Regions from separate parts of the Bacillus sp. ABR genome, predicted to be linked through region 4. Evidence: riboswitches for the same ligand, from Rfam matches in the RefSeq annotation. Region 4 holds a riboswitch; each other region holds the start of a gene.

Evidence for each region. A riboswitch is a leader RNA that binds a small molecule or an ion and turns the genes downstream of it on or off. The one in region 4 is predicted to bind S-adenosylmethionine.
Region 1: another riboswitch for S-adenosylmethionine. It lies ahead of OIT90_RS15985 (bifunctional homocysteine S-methyltransferase/methylenetetrahydrofolate reductase); the one in region 4 lies ahead of mtnK (S-methyl-5-thioribose kinase).
Region 2: another riboswitch for S-adenosylmethionine. It lies ahead of OIT90_RS01240 (sugar ABC transporter substrate-binding protein); the one in region 4 lies ahead of mtnK (S-methyl-5-thioribose kinase).
Region 3: another riboswitch for S-adenosylmethionine. It lies ahead of OIT90_RS03950 (methionine ABC transporter ATP-binding protein); the one in region 4 lies ahead of mtnK (S-methyl-5-thioribose kinase).

Annotation. Positions count from the first base shown of each region.
Region 1 covers NZ_JAOYSL010000005.1:103,080-108,716, reverse strand. Annotated here, with positions in the region: gene metH (methionine synthase) at 1-1,807, opposite strand, end outside; gene OIT90_RS15985 (bifunctional homocysteine S-methyltransferase/methylenetetrahydrofolate reductase) at 1,791-3,632, opposite strand; SAM riboswitch class I at 3,711-3,829, opposite strand; gene OIT90_RS15980 (YajQ family cyclic di-GMP-binding protein) at 3,911-4,402, opposite strand; gene OIT90_RS15975 (CvfB family protein) at 4,640-5,488, shown strand.
Region 2 covers NZ_JAOYSL010000001.1:260,039-265,675, forward strand. Annotated here, with positions in the region: gene OIT90_RS01220 (hypothetical protein) at 1-101, shown strand, start outside; gene OIT90_RS01225 (hypothetical protein) at 121-315, opposite strand; gene OIT90_RS01230 (branched-chain amino acid aminotransferase) at 411-1,502, opposite strand; gene OIT90_RS01235 (right-handed parallel beta-helix repeat-containing protein) at 1,871-3,298, shown strand; SAM riboswitch class I at 3,396-3,505, shown strand; gene OIT90_RS01240 (sugar ABC transporter substrate-binding protein) at 3,677-4,795, shown strand; gene OIT90_RS01245 (sugar ABC transporter ATP-binding protein) at 4,865-5,637, shown strand, end outside.
Region 3 covers NZ_JAOYSL010000001.1:793,241-798,877, reverse strand. Annotated here, with positions in the region: gene metQ (methionine ABC transporter substrate-binding lipoprotein MetQ) at 1-468, opposite strand, end outside; gene OIT90_RS03955 (methionine ABC transporter permease) at 483-1,151, opposite strand; gene OIT90_RS03950 (methionine ABC transporter ATP-binding protein) at 1,144-2,169, opposite strand; SAM riboswitch class I at 2,324-2,432, opposite strand; gene OIT90_RS03945 (SCP2 sterol-binding domain-containing protein) at 2,535-2,876, opposite strand; gene OIT90_RS03940 (thioredoxin family protein) at 2,997-3,299, opposite strand; gene OIT90_RS03935 (toprim domain-containing protein) at 3,313-3,657, opposite strand; gene OIT90_RS03930 (YusG family protein) at 3,789-4,025, opposite strand; gene gcvH (glycine cleavage system protein GcvH) at 4,070-4,453, opposite strand; gene OIT90_RS03920 (arsenate reductase family protein) at 4,520-4,876, opposite strand; gene OIT90_RS03915 (acyl-CoA dehydrogenase family protein) at 4,987-5,637, opposite strand, start outside.
Region 4 covers NZ_JAOYSL010000003.1:567,701-573,337, reverse strand. Annotated here, with positions in the region: gene OIT90_RS12995 (methylated-DNA--[protein]-cysteine S-methyltransferase) at 1-88, shown strand, start outside; gene OIT90_RS12990 (hypothetical protein) at 178-315, shown strand; gene mtnA (S-methyl-5-thioribose-1-phosphate isomerase) at 340-1,401, opposite strand; gene mtnK (S-methyl-5-thioribose kinase) at 1,408-2,601, opposite strand; SAM riboswitch class I at 2,682-2,839, opposite strand; gene OIT90_RS12975 (pyridoxal phosphate-dependent aminotransferase) at 3,004-4,194, shown strand; SAM riboswitch class I at 4,239-4,340, shown strand; gene mtnW (2,3-diketo-5-methylthiopentyl-1-phosphate enolase) at 4,443-5,637, shown strand, end outside.

The sequences.
Region 1 (5,637 bases), on a different contig from region 4:
CAGCCAGTGTTTGGTCATTTGTTTCATAAAGTAAGGTTTCAGCTAGTTTGATTTCTTCCTTTGGAATGGAAGCGAAGCGTTCAAGCTTTTCTGTATTCACAATGGCATAATCAAGCCCTGCTTGCACGCAATGATATAAATAGACGGCATTTAAGATTTCTCTGCCTACAGGCGGAAGTCCGAAAGATACGTTGCTGATGCCTAAAATGGTGAGGCACTCAGGCAGGGTTTCCTTGATCATTTTAATGCCTTTGATCGTTTCTTCAGCGGCGCCAATATATTGCTCGTCTCCAGTGCCTACGGGAAAGACAAGCGGATCAAAAATGATGTCACTTGCAGGAATTCCATATTCCTTCGTTAACAAATCATGCGAACGTATAGCAATTTCAAGCTTTCGTTCTGCTGTCACAGCCATTCCTATTTCATCAATTGTGCCAACAACAAGTGCACCGCCATATAGCTTCACAAGAGGAAGAATCTCTTCAAAACGTTCCACGCCATCCTCAAGATTAATAGAATTGATGATGGCTTTCCCTTGAGAATAGGTGAGTGCCTTTTCGATCACGTGTTTATCCGTTGAATCAATGACAAAAGGGGCTTTCACCTTTTTCATGGCTTCTTGTAAAAAGCCTTCCATGTCTGCTGCCTCATCACGGTCTGGATCGGCGAGACACACATCAACGACGTGAGCGCCATTTTTCACTTGAGCACGAGCAATTTCTGCTGCTTCTTCAAACTTTTGTTCCGCAATGAGCCGTTTGAATTTGCGAGAACCAATGACATTGGTCCGTTCGCCTACAAAAAGAGGACGCATTGAATCCTCATAAATAAGGGGCTCAATTCCTGATACGGTATGCTGCGGTGATTCGCGAGTGATATGACGCGGCTGAATCGTGCGTACTTCATCTGACAATGCTTGAATATGTGCAGGTGTCGTTCCGCAACAGCCGCCGACAATATTTAACCAGCCTTCCTTAGCAAAGGCGGCGATTTTTTTAGCAAGAGAAGCAGGGGATTCATGATATTGGCCTTCTTCATCTGGGAGACCAGCATTCGGATAGCAGCTCACCGCTGACTTTGCGATGGAGGAGAGCGTGCGGATGTGGTCTGTCATAAATTCTGGACCAGTCGCACAGTTCAGGCCCACACTGATGGGTTTCATATGCTCAAGAGAGATATAAAAGGCTTCGATATCCTGACCAGCAAGGGTGGTGCCCATTGGTTCAATCGTTCCTGATACCATGAGTGGTAATTGAATGCCCATCTGCTGAAAGGCTTCCTGAATCCCTTTGAATCCAGCTTTTACATTCAGCATGTCTTGGCTTGTTTCTAAAAGAAGGGCATCACACTTTCCGTCAATTAGAGCGCGGGCTTGTTCTTCATAGTTTCTGACGAGCTCACTGAAGGTTGTGCCGCCTGTTACAGATAATGTTTTCGTTGTTGGGCCCATTGCGCCTACAACAAAACGTGGCTTATCCGGTGTGGAGAAACGGTCTGCTTCAGCCTTTGCCAGCTGTGCAGCTCGAACATTGAGTTCATAGGCAAGGTGGCCAAGCCCATATTCATCAAGGACGAGCTTTGTCGCGCCGAACGTATTTGTTTCAATGAGATCGGCACTTGCTTCGAGGTATTCCCTATGGATCGCACGGATGATGTGAGGGGCTGTCACATTCAAATACTCGTTACAGCCCTCATACTCTTCTCCGCCAAAGTCCTCTGCTGTCAGGTTGGCGTTTTGAATCATTGTGCCCATTGCACCATCAAGGACGAGGATGCGTTTTTTGAGCTGTTCAGTGATAGTTGACATGGATGTTAGACTCCTTTTCTTTCTGATGGATGTAGGTGGTCAGTTCTGCTGTTAAATCTGATCGAAGGAAAGGAGTAATTAAATAAATGCCATTAAACAATTCGCAGGCTGTATCTAATAAAGAGCGGGCAATCGCTAAACCTTCTGCTCGCTGCTTTTCTTTATCCTCGCCAGCCTTAGCCATAATGTCACGAATAGAATCAGATAATTTGATGCCGGGAATTTCGTGATGAATAAACTCTGCATTTCGGCTGCTTGTTAACGGCATAATGCCGATGTAAATAGGTTTATCCAAGTGGCGGCTTTCCTCATGAATTTTCACAAGCTGTTCTTCAGAATAAACAGGCTGTGAAATAAAATAATCAGCGCCGTATTCGATTTTTTTCTCAAGACGTTTGACCGCTTTATCTATATGACGCACATTTGGGTTAAACGCGCCAGCCACTGAAAAATTGGTCTTTTTGCCAAGAGGCTTTCCTGAGAAAGAAAGGCCTTCATTAAATTGCTTGATGAGACGAATCAAATCAAAGGAGGTTAAATCATACACAGATGTTGCACCTGGGAAGTCTCCAATTTTAGATGGATCGCCTGTGATCGCTAAAATATCGGTTAATCCAAGAGTGTCGAGCCCCATTAAATGGGATTGTAGCCCAATCAAATTACGGTCGCGGCATGTGATATGAACAAGAGAACGCATATCAAGCTGCTGCTTTAATAATGCGCCGCAAGCGACATTGCTAATACGCGGAGTTGCAAGAGAATTATCGGCTAACGTTAACGCATCAATGCCAGCATTCTTTAATTCATTTGCAGCAACGAGAAATTTTTCGAAGTTCAGCTTCTTCGGTGGATCGAGCTCTACGATAATCGATCGTTTTTTCACAGCCAGCTCATCAAGACCTGGTTCAGTGCGCTGATCTTGGATGGAAATGATTTCTTCTTTTAACACCTTCACTTCTTTTTCAGTGATCGGTGCTAAATCTTTGACCGCTTCAGCCATTGCGCTAATATGCTGAGGTGTTGTTCCACAGCAGCCTCCGATAATGCGTGCGCCCTGATTTCTAAATTCAAGTGCACTTTTTCGGAAATAATCGTTATCAGTATCATAGACGAGTCTGCCTTCTTCAAGAGAGGGGAGACTACTGTTAGGATAGACAGATAAATGCGAATTTTCTAAAAGTGGAACGCCTTCGAGTGCCTGAATCATGTGATAAGGGCCCAGCCTGCAGTTGATGCCGACGACATCTGCACCAAGAGATGATAACTCAGATAAACCATCCTTCAGCGGGGTACCATCTTGCAAAACGCCTTGTTCATGCATAGATACGTTCATGACAATCGGGAGAGTCGTTTCTTTGCGAGCAATTTGGAGAACAGCCTTTGCTTCTTCTATGTCATAATACGTTTCAAGCAATAATCCGTCAGGCTCTTCATTTAATAGGATATACAGCTGCTCTCTAAAGCTTCGTTTGATTTCTTCTATAGAGTAGGCATTTTTGTTAAACGTTCGAATGCCGCCAATTGTTCCGAGTACATAGGCAGAGCCAGCGGCTGCTTTTGCAATTTGTACCGCTTTTGTATTGATTCGTTTCGTTTCTTCCTCTAAGCCGTAGCGGGATAGTTTAATATAATTCGCACCGTATGTGTTCGTTTGGATGATGTCAGCGCCTGCCTGCACATAAGCTTCGTGCACGCGTTTCACTTCATCCTCTTTCGATAAATTTAATTCTTCAAAACAGCGGTCAATGCCGTAAGAGTATAAAAGTGTTCCCATCGCTCCGTCAGCTATCAGTACGCGATTTTGTAAGTCTTGTAATAGGCCCATTGTATTCCTCCTTATTTCTATGTAACAAAAAAAGCCTTCTGATAAGAAGAAGACTTTTTGGCTGTATCGTAATTCTTCTCCTTATCTTCCAAGCAGTTGCTTGCTGGATTTAGCACCTTGGTCATAGAAAATAGATTTCTACTACACCGGTTGCTGAGGCTTCACAGGGCCAGTCCCTCTGCCTCTCTTGATAAGAAAGCAATATGAACATGTCAATGAATTGAACTTCCATCAACTGTAACGAAAAATGCAGAAATAATCAATGGAAAATTTGAAATTTATCGAAAATTTATAAATTGGACATCAATCGGCAAATCAGCCTTACGCATAAGAGAAATCACCTCTTGTAAATCATCTTTATTTTTCCCTGTCACACGCACTTGGTCATCCTGAAATTGTGATTTCACTTTGATGCCAGACTGCTTGATGAGTGCGTTGATCTTTTTAGCGTTGTCTTGATCAATCCCGCTGATCAGCTTCGCACGCTGGCGTACTGTACCGCCAAGAGCATGCTCGGTTTTTCCGTAATCGATGTTTTTAGTTGGCACATTTCGTTTGATCAGCTTTGTCACAAGTACATCTTTTAGCTGCTCAAGCTTGAAGTCATCATCAGAAATGAGAACAAGTTCTTCTTTTTCGAGAGAAATATCACTTTTACTTCCTTTAAAATCATAACGGTTTTTAATTTCTTTCAGCGCTGCTTGAACAGCGTTTTGCACCTCAGGCAGTTCGACTTTCGATACAATGTCAAATGAGCTTTCTTTTGCCATCACACATGACCTCCAAGTATTGATATTGCGTCTATTTTATCATGCCAATAGGCGAAGAAGAAACTTTATCGAAGAGATGAGGCAAAGAGTTCAGCCGGCTGCGGTATAAATCGTGACCAGTTTGTCCACTTTAGCTAACAGAACTAGAGATGTTCATGCGGGGAGAAGTATAGTAGAATAAAGTGAATCTAAAGATGAACGAACGCTCTTTTATGGGCAGATAGGAAGGAAGAGAACATGAGACCAGGTGAGCAACTGACCTTGCAAATAGAGAACGAAATGGAATACGGCTACTTTTTGACAGATGGTGAAGATTCGGTCCTCCTGCACCGCAGTGAAATGACAGAGGATCTTGATGACCGAGATGAAGTAGAGGTCTATTTATATGTAGATCATGAAGAAAGACTCGCTGCCACAATGAAAATCCCTACAATTAACGCACATACATACGGCTGGGTAGAAGTTGTAGACGTGGTAGAAGACATGGGCGCATTTGTCGATGTTGGACTGTCAAAGGATGCACTTGTAGCAACAGAACACCTCCCGCCATTTGAGGAAGCATGGCCGAAAAAAGGAGACAAACTCTACTGTATGCTGAAAGTCACAAGTTACGGCAGAATGTTCGCAAAACCAGCCACAGAAGACGTGATCAGTGAATTGTTTACTGAGGCACCAGAAACCTTAATGAACAAAGAAATCACTGGAACAATCTATCGTTTAATTGCGACAGGTTCTTTTATGCTGACAGATACAGGCGTGCGAGGGTTTATTCACCGCACGGAACGAAAGGAAGAGCCAAGACTAGGATCGACCGTTACAGGACGCGTTATTGCAGTGAAAGAGGATGGAACCGTGAACGTTTCTCTGCTTCCTAGAAAACAGGATGCATTATCTGTCGATGCAGAAGAAATTTTAACCTATATGAGAACAAGAAACGGCGCCATGCCTTACGGAGACAAAAGTGATCCAGAGGATATCCGCGAAAGATTTCAAATGAGCAAAGCAGCCTTTAAACGAGCACTAGGTCATCTGATGAAAAATGATCTCGTTTATCAAAAAGAAGGCTGGACATACGAGAAAAAGTGAGCATTTGCTCACTTCAGCGTGCAGACAAACCCTCGCATTCGGTGTCAGTCCTGCGTGCCGGTGCTCACGAATGTCAAATTCGCTCCGGTACTCGTCCTTCCTAGGGCTGCAAAGGTTTTCAGGTCACGCTGAAAAGAAGACAAAGTTCT
Region 2 (5,637 bases), on a different contig from region 4:
TTTTTTTACTGATCGAAAGAAAGCGAAGCATCAAGGGAAAACAGTGGATATACGCTGGGGCGATTGTTGGGGTATCGGTCTTGTTTTGGTGCACGATTTGATGGGAAGCAGACGAGTCAACTAAGCCTTTTTCGCCTTTTGTTTCTGTAACTTCTTTCGTCTAACCTTTACAAAAGAGATGGAAAGAGCAAGGATAGAAATCCCAAGCGCCTTAAATAGAAACCGGGTGAGGAACGGTGAATCGTCGAAACCAGTAGCGACGATCATCGATCCGATACAGATCCCAATGAACGCTAATAGATAAGTAAAAAACATACCATCCCTCCTCAATTTATTACCATTATAAGGGATAAAGGAGAGGTAAATAAACAAAAAAGAACCCTTCGTGAATGAAAGGTTCTTTTACATGATTATGCTTGCTTGACGACCGAGTCAACTTCAACTGTCCAGCCGAAGATGTCTGGCTGTGTTCCTTTTTGGATGCCAGTAATGGCTTCATACAATTTCTTGGATACTTCGCCTGTTTGACCATTTTGGATCACATATGGCTGATCATGATAAATTAATTCCCCGACAGGAGAGATCACGGCCGCCGTTCCAGTCCCAAAAATTTCTTCAAGCTCGCCAGATTGATGTGCTTCAATTAACTCATCAATTGAAATTTTGCGCTCTGTGACTGGAATTCCCCAATGCTTTAACAGCTCAAGTACAGAGTTACGTGTGATGCCTTCTAAAATGCTGCCGTTCAATTCAGGCGTCACGATTTCTCCGTTGATTTTAAAGAAGATATTCATGCTGCCGACTTCTTCAATGTATTTTTTCTCGACCCCATCAAGCCAAAGAACTTGTGAAAACCCTTTCGTTTCAGCCACTTGCTGTGCTTTAAGGCTTGAGGCATAGTTTCCAGCTGTTTTGGCATTTCCTGTTCCACCCTTAACGGCACGGACAAACTCATTTTCAACGGCAATTTTGACCGGATGAATGCCTTCTTTATAGTATGATCCCACTGGAGATAAGATAATGATCAGCTTATACGTGCTAGACGGTGCAACGCCTAAATACGGCTCAGTGGAAATAATGAATGGACGAATATACAAGGAAGTGCCCTCTGCATCAGGTACCCAATCCTTATCAATGCGAATGAGTTCATTTAAGCCCTCTAATACTGTTTCTGAATCAATTTGCGGAATACACAGGCGGTCATTGGATCTGTTTAAGCGCTCCATGTTTTTTTCCGGACGGAATAAGAGAATTTTTTGATCCTCAGAAACATAAGCCTTTAATCCTTCAAAAACAGATTGACCATAATGGTAGACCATCGAAGCTGGGTCCATTGGAATAGCCTGATAAGGAATAATTCTTGGATCATACCAGCCTTTATCAATTGAATAATCCATCACAAACATGTGATCTGTGAAGATTTTTCCGAATTCAAGTTGATCAGATTGAGGTTTTGGTTTTTTTGTTGAACTAAGTTCAACGCGGATGGGTTGTTTTGGCATTGTAAATCTCCTTGCTGTTTGATTATTTGAAAATTCTAATAATATGAAATAATTATGATTCTATTCTATACCTTCACAAAATATTAGCAATAGGTTTTCTGGAATTCAGACAAGAAAAATCTGTTAAAGCGCTTTCCTTCTCTCTGCTGTCAGTTTGGCTCATGTCCCCCCTTTTTAAAAAAGAAATAAAATCCAAATACGTTATTAACTGATTAATCTGACAATTTAAAAACGAATGGTTTTCCTGTAAGATATTCTTTCAACCATACACCTTTTGACTAGTACATTGCAAGGGACATTGTCATATTTTAATCCTCTTTTTTTTAACCGATAAAGGAAGAAGAGAAGGGAAAGGAGCAAACAACAAGATGAAACGAGTGATACCAAGCATTTTACTCATTGTATTCATGTCCATGATCAGCTTTGGCTGTCAAGCGATGACAGAGGAAGCTGGTGCTAAGCAAAGCACAGCTTATTACGTAGCGGTAAACGGAAACGACAAAAACCCGGGAACAAAGCAAAAACCTTTCCGCACGCTGAAAAAAGCAGCAAGTATGGCGAAGGCTGGGACAACCATTTACATGAGAGGCGGTACATACAAAGAGAAATTGATTGTCCGTTATTCCGGAACAAAGAAAGCACCCGTTGTCTTTCAAGCTTACGGAAAAGAAAAACCTGTGATTAGTGGGGCATCCCTTAAAGGAAATCAAGCCGATGGCGGCCTTGTCACGGTCGATCAAAAGAGCTACATCACCCTCAAAGGCCTCACTGTAGGACATCTTAAGACGAATAAAGAAGATTTAACACCAGTTGGTATTTTCATCAAAGGAAGCGGTAAAGGCGTAAAACTGCTCAATAACCGAGTGTATGACATTCAGACGAAACATGAAAATGGAAATGCACATGGAATTGCTGTCTATGGGACAAAAGCTCCTGCAGCAATAGAAGACATTGAAATCAAAGGAAATACCGTTGAAAAATTAAAACTGGGCTTTAGTGAAGCGCTCGTGCTAAATGGAAACGTCAAAAATTTCCGTGTGACACATAACACGGTCCGTAACACTGATAATATTGGCATTGATTTAATTGGTTTCGAGAACGTAGCACCCTCTAAAAAGTATGATCAAGTTAGAAATGGAGTCGTCTCTAGAAACAAAGTATATGAGATTACGAGTGCAGGGAACCCAGCCTATGGAAGCGACATCTCCGCTGGCGGAATTTATGTTGATGGCGGAAAAGACATTGTGATCGATCATAACATCTCACATCACAATGACCTGGGGATTGAAGTTACAAGCGAACATAAAGGAAAAATGGCAGATCGCATCCGCATCGAACACAATCAAGTATATTTAAACCGTTATACAGGCATTTCTATTGGCGGCTATGATAAGAAGCGTGGCGGTACAACCAATACGACGATTTCACATAATATTTTGTACAAAAATGACACAGCCGGCTTAGAAGGCGGCCAATTGCTAATGCAGTATCAAGCAGTGAACAATCGAATCACGAATAATATCATGACGGCTAGCGCCTCGCATTACTTAGTCGTGAATCTTTATCAAGTGAACCAAAAGAATACCTTCCAGAAGAACGTTTATGATGATCGCAAAGGTGCGAAAGCATCACAGTGGATTTGGCGCGGGAAATGGATGGAAGGCTACAAAACCTATCTCTCTAATAGCGGTCAAGATAAAGGATCAGCACATCTCAACCCACAATTTGTGAATGAGAAAAAATATGATTTCCGTCTGAAGAAATCATCACCTGCTAAGAAAATCATCGGAAGTTAATGATATTTTAGAAATTTTCAAAAAAGTCATTGACATTGATGTGACATCACATTAAAGTAAAGAAGACATTTCAACGAAAACAAATTTCATAACGGATCTCTTATCAAGAGAGGCAGAGGGACTGGCCCTATGACGCCCAGCAACCGTTTCTATTGTAGAAATTGGTGCTAATTCCTGCAAAGCTGTTACAGCTTTGACAGATAAGAGAGGAAGACTTCCCGATACATGTTTCATGCAACGGTGATCAAGCCTCTCTTTCCAAGAGAGGCTTTTTTTCGTCTCTTTTTCGAATCAAATGCCTGTTTGACAGGCGTATTTCCACTTTTTTACCTAGTTTTCCGATGTGAAAAATTTAAAACAACTTGAGGAGGAACAGCAATGAAGCGTAAGCATTTTACATCATTTCTTGTCTTATTAACGGCATTAACCGTCCTATTATCTGGCTGCGGCACTGGATCAAGTGCAGGCTCAAAGGCAAATGCAAACGAAAAAGTCTCTTTTGACAAAGTACCGAAGCGATTTGCAAAGGGACAGGGGGCTAAAATTAAAGTGATCCGCAAAATTGGAGGAGACGATCATACAGCTCAATTTTTAGCTGGAACGAAGGCAGAAGGTGAAGCACTCGGCTTTACGGTAGATGTCTACACCGCAAATGGTGATACAGCAAAATTCCATGATGCCATCTCTCAGGCGCTGGAGGAAAATTATGATGGCTTTATCATCTCTCACGGGGACGACGAGGCGACAGTCGCTGATGTGAAAAAGATCACAGCGAAAGGCATTCCAGTTGTAGCATTTGATTCAAATCCTAAGCTAAAGGACATCAAAGGAGTCACAGTGACGTCTCAAGATGACGAACAATTAGCGAAAAAATCATTAGACGCGCTCGTGTCTGATTTTAAAGGAAAAGCAAATATTGCGTACCTGTGGGTAGATGGATTCCCGCCAATGGTGAGACGAAACAAGGTCTATCAAGAAACGCTTAAACAACATTCAGGGATCAAGGAGCTTGACCGCTTTGGTGTAGCCTCTTCTGATACGTCTGTTCAAACGCAAAATGCAGTAGCAGCCATGCTGAATAAGTATCCAAAGGGCAAACTGGACGCTATTTTTGCCACATGGGATGCCTTTGCCATTGGGGCAGCAAGAGCGTTAAAGGAAGCAGGAAGAACAGAAGTGAAGATTTATGGGATTGATGTGTCAAATGCTGATCTTCAAGAAATGACAGCGAAGGACAGTCCATGGAAGTACACAGCAGCGGTTGATCCGAAGCTCATCGGCGCAGTCGACGTGAGGATTCTTGCGAAGAAAATAGCTGGTGAGAAAACACCATCTTCCTATGACCTTGAGGCCTCTCTCATCTCGCAAAAGCAGCTTCAACAAGCAGGAAAAGCCATTAACATGGTCAATCTTGCAGACGAAGTGAAGGGATTCGGTTCATCGACTGCTTTTGAGGAAGATTGGATGAAGACCTTGAAGAAGCATTATACAAAATAAGCGACGTGCACTCTCTTTCCATAGAGGGTGTTTCGTTTTTCAGATGATATCAAGAGAAGGAGGACACCCATGACAGCGCCGCTTGTTCGTATGAAAAATATTTCAATTGAATTCCCAGGGGTCAAAGCTTTAGATCAAGTGAATTTCACATTAAAAAAAGGGACGGTCCATGCACTAATTGGAGCAAATGGTGCTGGGAAGTCCACGTTAATGAAAGTTCTTTCTGGCGCTCATTCCCACTTCGACGGAACCATCCACATCAATGGCCAGGCGGCAACCATTCAAACCCCAAAGGATGCATCCTCATATGGTGTGCAGACGGTCCATCAAGAAGTGGATATGGCTCTTGTTCCCTACTTAAGTGTTGGCGAGAATATGATGATGCATGAGATTGAGAAAAAAACATTTGTCAGCTGGAAAGAGCTGCATCGCAAGGCGGCTCAGTTATTAAAAGAAATGGACATCGACATCTCCACAAAACGACTTGTCAGCGATCTGACCCTTGCTGAAAAACAGATGGTGCTCATTGCTAAGGCCGTTTCCATTCAATGCAGCATTTTAATCTTAGATGAACCAACAGCTCCGCTTAGTCATGCAGAAACAAGCAAATTATTCTCCATGATTGATCGGCTGAAACAGTATGGGACAGGGATCGTGTTTATCTCCCATCGCATGCCTGAAATTTTCACCATCTGTGATGAACTGACAGTGATGCGAAATGGAACGGATGTGGCAGCCCACCTTGTCAAAGACACAAATCCGCAGCAAGTCATTGAAGAAATGCTAGGTGCGCCATTAGAGGAACAATTCCCGTCTCGCAAACCTTTGAAAGATGCACCTAT
Region 3 (5,637 bases), on a different contig from region 4:
AAGCTTGATGACACCAGCATTTTGCAGAAGGGCAAGCATACGGCCTTGTTCAGCTACGTTGTTTGTCATGATGATTGTGCCGCCGTTTGGAATATCTTTTACTGATTTGTATTTCTTAGAGTAGATACCGAAAGGCTCAAGGTGAACCGCACCAGCACTCACTAGGTTATAATCTTTGTTTGATTTATTTTCTTCGTTTAAGTAAGGGATATGTTGGAAAAAGTTCGCATCCACTTCTTTTTCAGCTAACGCTTTGTTGTACATTTTATAATCGCTAAGCACTTTCACTTTTAAATCGTAGCCTTTTTCTTTTAGAAGTGGTTTTGCTTCTTCAAGAATTTCGGCATGCGGCGTTTTTGAAGCGGCAACCGTAATGGTTTTGCTTTCACTTGCGTTATTAGATGAACCGCACGCAGCTAAAATACCTGCAAATGCTAGAAATAGTGCACTTAAAATCAATTTCTTCATGAATAAATCCTCCCTTAACGTTTATCAATTTTATTTGTAATCAAATCACCGATTATTTGAATAATAAAGACGATGATGAGAATAAACACAGTGGCTACAAGTGTGACATCTGTATTACCAGATTGGTACCCTTCCACATAGGCGAGGTCACCAAGTCCGCCTGCTCCAATTGCACCTGCAATCGCAGTAGAGCCAATTAGAGCAATCGCTGTTACGGTAATACCTGAAATAAGGGCTGGCAATGATTCTGGCAGCAATACTTTGAAAATGATTGTTGACGTTTTCGCTCCCATTGATCGTGCTGCTTCAATGACTCCTTTGTCTACCTCACGCAGTGCAATTTCGACAAGACGTGCATAGAATGGAGCTGACCCTATGACAAGGGCAGGGAGTGCTGCATTAGGACCAAGAATCGTATGCATTAAGAATTTCGTGAACCCTAGTAAAAGAATAATTAAAATGATAAAAGGAATCGATCTGAAAATGTTGACGACAGCGCCGATGACAGCATTAATCGGTTTATTTTCCCAAAGACCGCCTTTACTCGTTAGAAAGAGTAATAGTCCAAGGATAATACCAATGGCAAAGGCAAATGCCAATGAAATCAGTGTCATATACACCGTTTCACCTGTTGCACTCCAGATGACGTCTAAATCAACGTTCGGAAACCATTTCTCAAACATGTGTCATCACCTCGATTTCAACCTGTTTGCTTTGGATATAGGCGATGGCTTTTTCTACCTCAGTCTCTTCTCCATTAATGTGGATAAAGAGTGTTCCAAACGCGCCTTCCTGCGTTTGAGAAATCTTCCCTTGAAGGATATTCACATCGACATTGAAGGATCGAATGATTTCAGTGATCAGCGGCTGCTCGGCAGAGTCTCCAATAAAGGACAACCGTACGACCTGACCTTCTTTTACTCGTTCTAAGACGTGCTCGATTGTTTCTTTCGCTTCCTCTGGTTCCGCAAGCTGTTTCACAAATCGCTTCGTCATTTCTTCCTTTGGCTGTCTGAAGACGCGTAATACTTCGCCTTCTTCAACAATACGTCCATTTTCCATGACTGCGACGCGATGACAAATTTTGCGAATGACGTGCATTTCGTGTGTAATGAGCACAATCGTGAGCCCTAGTCGTTTATTAATATCGGCCAAAAGCTCAAGGATTGAATCGGTCGTTTGCGGATCTAGCGCAGATGTCGCTTCGTCACATAGAAGAACCTTTGGATCATTCGCTAATGCTCTCGCAATGCCGACACGCTGTTTTTGCCCGCCGCTAAGCTGAGAAGGATACGCATTTTCTTTTCCTTCTAAACCGACCAATTTAATCAGTTCATTCGCACGCTCTCTCCGTTTCGATGTCGGTACACCTGCGATCTCAAGCGGGAACATAATGTTTTGTCTCACCGTTCTTGACCAAAGTAAATTAAAGTGCTGGAAGATCATGCTGATTTCTTGTCTTGCTTTCCGAAGTTTCGCATTCGATACTTCATTGATCCGGTTGCCTGCCACTTCAACAATTCCTTCTGTTGGCAGCTCCAGACCGTTTAATAGGCGAATAAGCGAGCTTTTTCCTGCACCGCTATACCCGATAATTCCGAATATTTCACCTTTATCAATATCCAAGTTGACGTCTTTCACGGCATCAACATTTCCGCTTTTTGAATGATACGTTTTTGATACATTCTGTAAATGAATCACAGTCTGATCACCTGCTTTCTTGCTGAATCTATAGGTTTCCATCACATACGTTATTTATTCTTCTTTCTGTCATGACTCTAGCCTGACGTCAGGTCAGTAAAAAAGACCTAACTGCAACGCAAGCAGAAAGGCCTTTTATGTCAATTACGCCTTTCTCTCATCTTTCAAAGCGCTGCGGCTTTGAGTGAATTGGCACCAATTTCAGCTATGCTGACGGTTGCCGGGTTTCATAGGGCACGTCCCTCCACCTCTCTTAATAAGAGAAAATATGTTGTTTTATGTGATGTTCATGTTTTTACTAACGTAGAATATCATGCTATCTGAGATATGTCAACGCTGTAAATCGCTAATTTCCAAGTAAACAACTACGTTATCATTTTTCGAAAAAAACCGTTCGTCAGCCAAAGCACTGCCTCTAGTCTAAGGAGCGCACGGAATGACCCTTTGACTTTGACTTGTCCTCTGCTGATTAACTGCTGTAAGGACATATCTCCATCTAATAATTGTAGAATCTCTTTCCTCTCACCATAAAAGATGAGATCCGATAACTCAATTGCAGGTAGTTTCTTCACTTCACCACGTTCATCCACAATCAATGTACAAGAGTCAGTTTCCGCCTCAAATGTAATCTTCAAGGATGATGATGAGAGCAGCGGTTTTAATAATAAACGCTGCCCTGTGTTACCATGGGCTTTCACATTTTCCACATGTATAACCTCCCTGTCATTTGGTTATACATAACATTTCTCTACAAACATCTTCTTGTCCTTTATAAATAACTCGACAAATTTTCAAATGAATTTCTTGAAATATGACAAAAAACCGCTTTATTTAGCGGTTTCAATCATTTCATGAAGATATGGAACTGAGTGAAAGGCATAGCCTTTTTGCACCAATTCTCCTTTTTTAAACAGTAGAAAGCAAGGAACACTCTCGATCTCAAATGCTTTTGCAAAGCCTGGTGAATAGTTTAAATTGTTTTCGTAAAATGGTACATCCGGCTGCATGGCGTCTACGACTGCCAGCATTTTCTTTGCCAGCTGGCATGTTCCGCAAAACGGTGTATATAAGTATAAAAGAAATAAATCGTCCTCTATCTCTTTGAATTCGTGTTCTTCAATCTCTTTCATAATACGTCCACCCTCATAAATATTTCGAATGAACATCAATGTTTGCAGCTAATAGGATAGATGCAATGTGGGCTGACGGTGAAGCGGCCACTTCGCGGTACGTTCTGTCGACAAAAAGATGAAGTGCTTCAGGGAATTCTTTTCGAAATTGCTTCCGCAGTTTGTCGCCTGCATCGTCACTGTCTGCTAATATGTAAACGTCTTTCCCCACTAAATCGTCCACAAGCTGGTCCAGCTTCGATGTACTGATCGTGCCATTGGTGCAAATGATGGTAACAGGTTCACTTATGACTTCTTTCAGCTTTTGTTTGTCTGTTTTACCTTCTACAATGATGACCTTTTCTATCTCGACATTCATCACGATCACCCGGCCCTTTTGACGTTGATTCACTTCTTCCTTAGATTACAATCTTTCATTCAGGTTGTAAAGATTGGGCGCCTCGTCATCAAAAAGACTGCAGTTTTTGTTCACTGCAGTCTCCTCTGTGATTAGCACCACCCATTTTCATCGTCACAGTCTACATATTTTTCTGTCCCATCGGTCAATGTATCCGTTAGACGATAAAAACGATTTTGATCATAGGAATATCCCGATTTCAGCTCATATTGGTTTTCACTAATCATTGTGCCAATCTCTTCATTTTGATGATAAAGCACCATGCCGCTTTCTTTGAATCGTCCAGTGACATGCTCTGTTATATCCACCTGTTCTTTTTGAAAAGACAAATTGGACACCCCCCATAAAGGTAGAGTGTCCAATTTCACATGAATTAGTCTTCTTTTGTCATTTCTTCATATTGCTCAGCAGTCATTAAGTTCTCGATTTCAGATGCATCAGCTGGTTCTACAACGATCATCCATGCTTTTTCATATGGAGAGTCGTTGACGAATTCTGGGCTGTCATCCAGCTCATCGTTCACTTCGACGATTGTGCCATTGATCGGTGCATAAAGTTCAGAAACTGTTTTCACTGATTCTACACTTCCGAAAGGCTCGTCCGCTGTGATTTTGTCTCCTACTTCAGGAAGCTCAACGAACACTATATCGCCAAGCTCAGATTGAGCAAAATGCGTAATACCGATACGCACCTTATCTCCTTCTACTTTGACCCATTCATGTTCTTCTGAATAACGTAAATCTTTTGGTGTGCTCATTCAATACCCCTCCAGTCTTTTCTTACAATCTATATTGAAGATACCACAATCTGAATGAAAGTTACATCATTTCCAGACGCTTTTAAATGTATCTTCGTTAAATCCAACTGTTACTCGTTTACCGTCTGTTGTAATCGGGCGCTTGATCAGCATTCCGTTAGACGCGAGTAATTCTAGCTGCTCGTCCTCTGACATTGCAGGAAGTTGATCTTTCAGCTGCAGCTCCCGGTATTTTTGTCCGCTTGTATTAAAGAATTTCTTCAGCTCTAAACCGCTTTTTTCGTAAAGGGCTTTTAATGTTTCTTTATCAGGCGTCTCTTCGACGATATGTATGCTGTTGATGTCTTTATTGTGTGCTTCAAGCCACTTTTTTGCTTTTCGGCATGTACCGCAAGATGGGTATTCGTAAAAATCTAAAGCCACCATTTTCACCTCCTGAAATTGTGACAACATTTTATCACAAAATATTTTAAAAACCTAAATGTATGCTTACAAAAAGGTGCGGAGTGATATCCGCACCTTTTAAGCCATCCTTATACGATATATTTCTCTGCTTCAAAGATTCGTTTTGCCACTTCACGCTTTTTGGCGATGACATTGATTGGAGTAAATCTTGTCAGCTTGCGAAGGGCTGACAGGCTCATGCGGAGTGAATCTCCTTCCTCCATCGCAATCAAGGATTCTTTTGCATGGGCTTCAATCTTTAAGAAAGCCTCCTGCGTGAAAATTTGTGTGTAAGCCAGCTTTTGAGCGTTCTTTTCTGCGCCTGATGCAGCGACTGCCTTTTCCGTACGCAGAATTGCTGATTCAGCAGCAAATATTTCATTGACTATATCGGCTATGTTCACAAGAATTTCTTGCTCTTTGTCTAAGGCTTTCCCGTATTTCATGGCTGCCATACCAGCTACCATTAAGGCGACCTTTTTCGCATGGGCGAGCAAATATTTTTCTTGATCGAGCGGCTGATCGCCTGGCTCTTCCGGCATCATCATCATTAGCTCTTCCTGTAAAGTCTGCGCTTTTTGAAGCAGCGGAAGCTCTCCTTTCATCGCTTTCTTCAAGAATGTACCTGGTACAAGCAAACGGTTGATTTCGTTTGTCCCTTCAAAGATCCGGTTAATTCGTGAGTCGCGATAGGCTCTTTCGACCTCGTATTCTTGCATGAATCCATATCCGCCGTGAAT
Region 4 (5,637 bases):
CCGGTCTCTGACGGGCTATGCAGGATCGAAGACAGACATGAAAGCGGTCCTCCTTGAATTAGAAGGCATCCCATTTGTTCAAAAATAAATCGATTGACCTGTTCCGAATTTTTCCTGAGCAACATATCCTTTTATTAAGCTAAAAAAGTTGGTTGAGGGAAAAAGGAGGGCGCTGGCATGTTTTGGGGCAAAAAAGGTAAAGTGTATGCAGTTACGTCACTATGTGTCAAAATGAACGTTTTGACGGAAGAACAGAAAGAAGAAATCTTAACAAAAACGAATCAAGAAACAAAAAAGCGCGGTGCTCTTAAATGACAAGAACACGGCGCTTTTTTGCGATCATTGGGAGATGCTTTCGGCGAAAAGAGCATCAATCTCTTCTGCATAGTTCGATGTGATAATTCCCTTTTCTGTAATGATGCCTGAAATGAGATGATGAGGAGTGACATCAAAGGCGGGATTGAATACTTGAACATCGGGCGGTGCAATGGGGACACCGTTTAATTCCTTTACTTCCAGCGGGTCGCGCTCTTCAATTGGGATATCTGACCCGTCATGGGTGGATACATCAAAAGTGGAAAGCGGTGCTGCTACAAAAAACGGAATGTGAAAATGCTTGGCTAGAACGGCAAGACCTAACGTTCCAATCTTATTCGCTGTATCTCCATTACGAGCGATACGGTCAGCTCCAACAATGACAGCAGAAATTTGCTTTTCTTTCATCGTATGGGCGACCATGTTATCTGTAATGAGTGTCACATCCACGCCGCCTTGCATGAGCTCCCATGTTGTCAGACGAGCGCCTTGAAGAACAGGGCGTGTTTCACATGCATAAATGTGAAGGTCAAGATTTTTCTTTTTGGCTAAATAAAAGGGAGCAAGGGCTGTTCCGTACCGGCTCGTTGCAATGGAGCCTGCATTACAAATGGTCATGATACGGTCACCTGATTTAAAGAGCTGAAGTGCATTTTGACCGATTTGTCTGCATATTTCTTCATCTTCAATTTGAATTTGAATGGCTTCATGGACAAGATCTGTTTTAGCTGCATTTACTGATGCTGCACGCTGAATGCGCTGCAGCAGCCGGTCTAATGCCCAGGCGAGGTTCACAGCAGTTGGACGAGCACTGTTTAAATATTCTTTGATTCGAATCACTTCTTGTTTAAAAACATCGATTTCTTCTGTCTCAATGGCTTGCGCACTAAGTGCCAGTCCAAATGCTGCTGTAATGCCAATCGCAGGCGCTCCGCGTACTTTTAATGTCACAATTGCATCATACACATCTTCTTTCGTATATAAATGCTCAAAGACGGTTTCGGCCGGTAATTTTTGCTGATTTAAAATGTGAATACGGTTTTCTTCCCATTCGACAGAACGGGGGGCTTCAAATTCTTTTGACAAAACCCGTCACTCCTTTACAGATGGCTGGAATAATGCGACGAGGTCAGACGCTGTTTCCACTGCATGATATTGTTTGATAAAAGTTTTTCCAAGTGTCAGTGCTGCTTTTTTCTGCTGAATCCGTCTAGTTGGTGATGGAATCGCATCAAGATCAGCGGCATGAGCAAGGCCAATTGTTCGGCGGACAAGCTCACAGCCGGCAAAGCCTGTCGCTTCTTTTAAAATCCGATCAAACGTTGTTTCTAAAAAGCTGTCCGATACACTAAATGCTTCAATGCTGTCCTCTTTCCAAGCTTTTGTGAACACTTCTTTGAATGTTGCCCATACATTGACGACATGGTCAAAAAGGTGCTGCTGCTCGTGTTCATTCTCGCGAGATAAAGCATTCAGGAACAAATTGGCGATAAAGTGGCCGATATCGAATCCAAAGGGACCGTAAAACGCGAATTCTGGATCAATGATTTTCGTTTCAGTCTCATTTGCAAAAATACTGCCTGTATGAAGATCTCCATGAACCAATGTTTCAGCTGATGTGAGGAAGATACGCTTCAATTCTGCTGCTTTGGCTTGCAGCTCAAGATCTGCCCAAAGCGCTTCTGCTGATTCTCTTAATTCTTCTTCGAAGTCATTTGTTTCACTATCAAAGAAAGGGTCTGTGAAGACGAGTTTTTCTGTGATATCACACAGGTCAGGGTTCGTAAATTGCTTCACAAATTGTTTTTTGATTTTAGGATTTGTCGCAAAGTCAGATGTGTAAAAAAGTGTTTTTCCTAAAAATTCTCCAACATGATCAGATAAATGCGGATATTGTTTTCCGGCAATTAGCCCTTTTCTGACGATTTCTAAGTGTGAGAGATCCTCCATGGCTGTCACTGCAAGAGCTGTATCTGAATAATAGACTGCTGGTACGAGATGCGGCGCATATTCTGACTGTTTGATCAGGGCAGCACTTTCAATTCTTGCCCGGTCTAATGTAAGAGGCCAGCTCTCACCAACCACCTTTGCATAAGGCAGCGCCTGCTTGATGATCAATCCTTTTTCTTGTTTGTGATCATAAATATGAAAGACGTAATTTAAATTCCCGTCGCCGATTTCAGTACAAGTCAAATGACTGCTTTCTTGGATTAAGCCAAGTCTAATTGCGAGTGCAACTGCCGAGCTTTCTGTTAGTTCTTCATATGATGCCGTAAGTGTAACCAATTGCTTCCCCTCCAAATCATATAAAAAAGCCTCTTTCTCCTGAGAGAAAGAGGCTTGATGGTGTGTATGCTCAAAGCCTCTCTTATCTCTCAGCACATACGTCTGATGGAATTAGCACCGTGCCCTATAAGACAATTGTCTTGGCGCGTTACTTGCTGCGCCCCACTTCACAGTGGTATTAACGGTCGGTTGCTGTTGGGGTCAAAAGGCCAAATCCCTCGCCCAACTCTCGATAAGAGAAATCAATATGTAATTGTTTCGTGTATGTTTGCATTTCTTAATTCAAGATATTATCAGAGCTGCGCTTTACATGTCAATCTTTTTTCAAAATTGCTTTACAATTCATAAAACAATCCATTACAGTGATTGTATTGTTACGTAACTTGAATAGAAGGTGAAGAAATGGAATTCCAGCAATCAGATGTGTTGAAACAATTACCGAAACAATTTTTTGCGTCCCTTGTCCAAAAGGTGCAGAAAAAAGTGCAGGAAGGGGCAGATATCATTAATTTGGGGCAGGGAAATCCTGATCAGCCAACTCCTCCGCACATTGTAAAAGCCATGCAGGAAGCGGTAGCAAAACCTGAAAATCATCAATACTCCTCATTCCGTGGAACAGCGAAATTAAAAAAGGCGGCTGCCGCTTTTTATGAAAGAGAATATGGCGTTACGCTTGATCCGAAGACGGAAATTGCGATTTTATTTGGCGGGAAAGCAGGGCTTGTTGAGCTGCCTCAATGCCTCCTGAATCCGGGTGATACGCTTCTCGTCCCTGACCCCGGTTATCCTGATTATTGGTCAGGTGCTGTACTTGCTGGAGCTCATATGGTGACCATGCCACTTCTTGAAAAAAATGATTTTTTACCTGACTACGATTTGCTGCCTGAGGATGATAAGAAAAAGGCAAAATTAATGTACTTAAATTACCCCAACAATCCGACGGGGGCTACGGCAAGCCGTTCATTTTTTGAAGAAACCGTGACATTTGCGAAAGATCACAAGCTTTGTGTTGTTCATGATTTTGCATATGGCGGCATTGGGTTTGATGGGGAAAAGCCGATCAGCTTTCTGCAAGTAGATGGAGCGAAAGAGACGGGAATAGAAATTTACACATTGTCTAAAACGTACAATATGGCAGGGTGGAGAGTAGGATTTGCAGCAGGGAATCCGTCTGTTATTGAAGCGATTGAGCTTTATCAGGATCATTTGTTTGTCTCGTTGTTTAAAGCCACGCAGGATGCAGCAGCGGAAGCCCTATTAAGCGATCAAACGTGCGTACGGGTGCAAAATGACCGATATGAGAAAAGACGGAATGTGTGGATAGCTGCCTGCAAAGAAATTGGCTGGGAAGTCAGTGCTCCAAAGGGATCATTTTTTGCTTGGTTAAAGGTGCCAGAAGGATATACATCTGAAGCCTTTTCTGATTTATTATTAGAAAAAGCGCATGTTGTTGTAGCGCCAGGTAATGGCTTTGGTGCTCACGGTGAAGGGTACGTGAGAGTAGGGCTTCTAACAAGCGAGGAGCGGTTACAAGAAGCTGCTCAGCGCATCGCTGCCTTGAAGCTGTTTGAAAAAAAGCCATTGACAACATAAAAAAATGGTGCGATAATTCAGGCAATATTTAAGAAAATTGAATATTCTTATCAAGAGTAGGCAGAGGGACTAGCCCAATGAAGCCCGGCAACCGACTTCCATGAAGCACGGTGCTAATTCTTGCAGCAAGCGCTGAGAGATAAGATTCGGATGAATAACACGAAATAACCTCTTTAAGGCGCTCAAGAAGCACTTGAAGAGGTTTTTTTATTGAACATATGCATGATGCAATCGAAAGGGGATTCCTAGTGAGTGAATTACTGGCAACATACGTATTAACACATCGAGAGGATGAACAAATAAATCGAAAAGCGGAGCAGATCGCGCTTGGTTTAACAGTTGGATCATGGACGGATTTGCCTCAGCTCAAAAAGGAGCAGCTTCAAAAGCATAAAGGCCGAGTTGAAAAAGTATTAGAAAAGGCTGCTCCAGCCGAAAATGGCCTTTATCAATCAGAGGTGACCATTGCTTATCCTGAGGCAAACTTTTCAGCAGATTTACCAGCTGTTTTCACGACGATTTTTGGAAAGCTTTCACTAGACGGAAAAGTGAAGCTAGTCGATATCCAATTTTCTGAAGAATTTAAAAAAAGCCTGCCAGGACCGGCATTTGGAATTGATGGCATACGAAATAAGGTAAATGTATTTGATCGTCCATTATTGATGAGTATTTTTAAAGGTGTTATCGGCCGTGATATGCAGGATTTAAAAGAGCAGCTCCGTTTACAGGCATTAGGCGAGGTTGACCTCATCAAAGACGATGAAATTTTATTTGAAAGTCCATTAGCTCCTTTTGAAGAGCGAATCAAAGAAGGAAAAGAGATTTTAAAAGAAACCTATGAAGAGACAGGACACCGCACGCTGTATGCTGTCAATTTAACGGGCAGAACCTTTGACCTGAGGGATCGAGCGAGAAAGGCCGCTGAACTTGGAGCAGATGCGCTCTTATTCAATGTCTTTGCTTACGGTCTTGATGTCATGCAAAGCTTAGCTGAGGATCCAGATATTCCACTGCCTATTATGGCGCATCCCGCAGTGAGTGGTGCATTGACATCCTCTCCTGAATATGGATTCTCGCATTCTCTTCTTTTAGGCAAATTAAACCGATATGCTGGCGCTGATTTGAGCCTCTTTCCCTCACCTTATGGATCGGTTGCACTTCCGAAAAAGGATGCCCTTGGAATCTATGAAGCTTGCGTGAAAGAGGATACGGTTCAAAAAACATTCCCTGTCCCGTCAGCAGGCATTCATCCAGGAATGGTTCCAGTATTGATCAAAGATTTTGGAATTGATCATGTGATTAACGCAGGTGGAGGCATTCACGGACATCCGCGGGGAGCCATCGGCGGAGGGAAGGCATTTCGTTCGATCATTGATGCCGTTATACAGGAAGAGTCTATCCAAGATAAGGCGGCTTCCTGCCAAGACTTAAAAGCGGCACTTG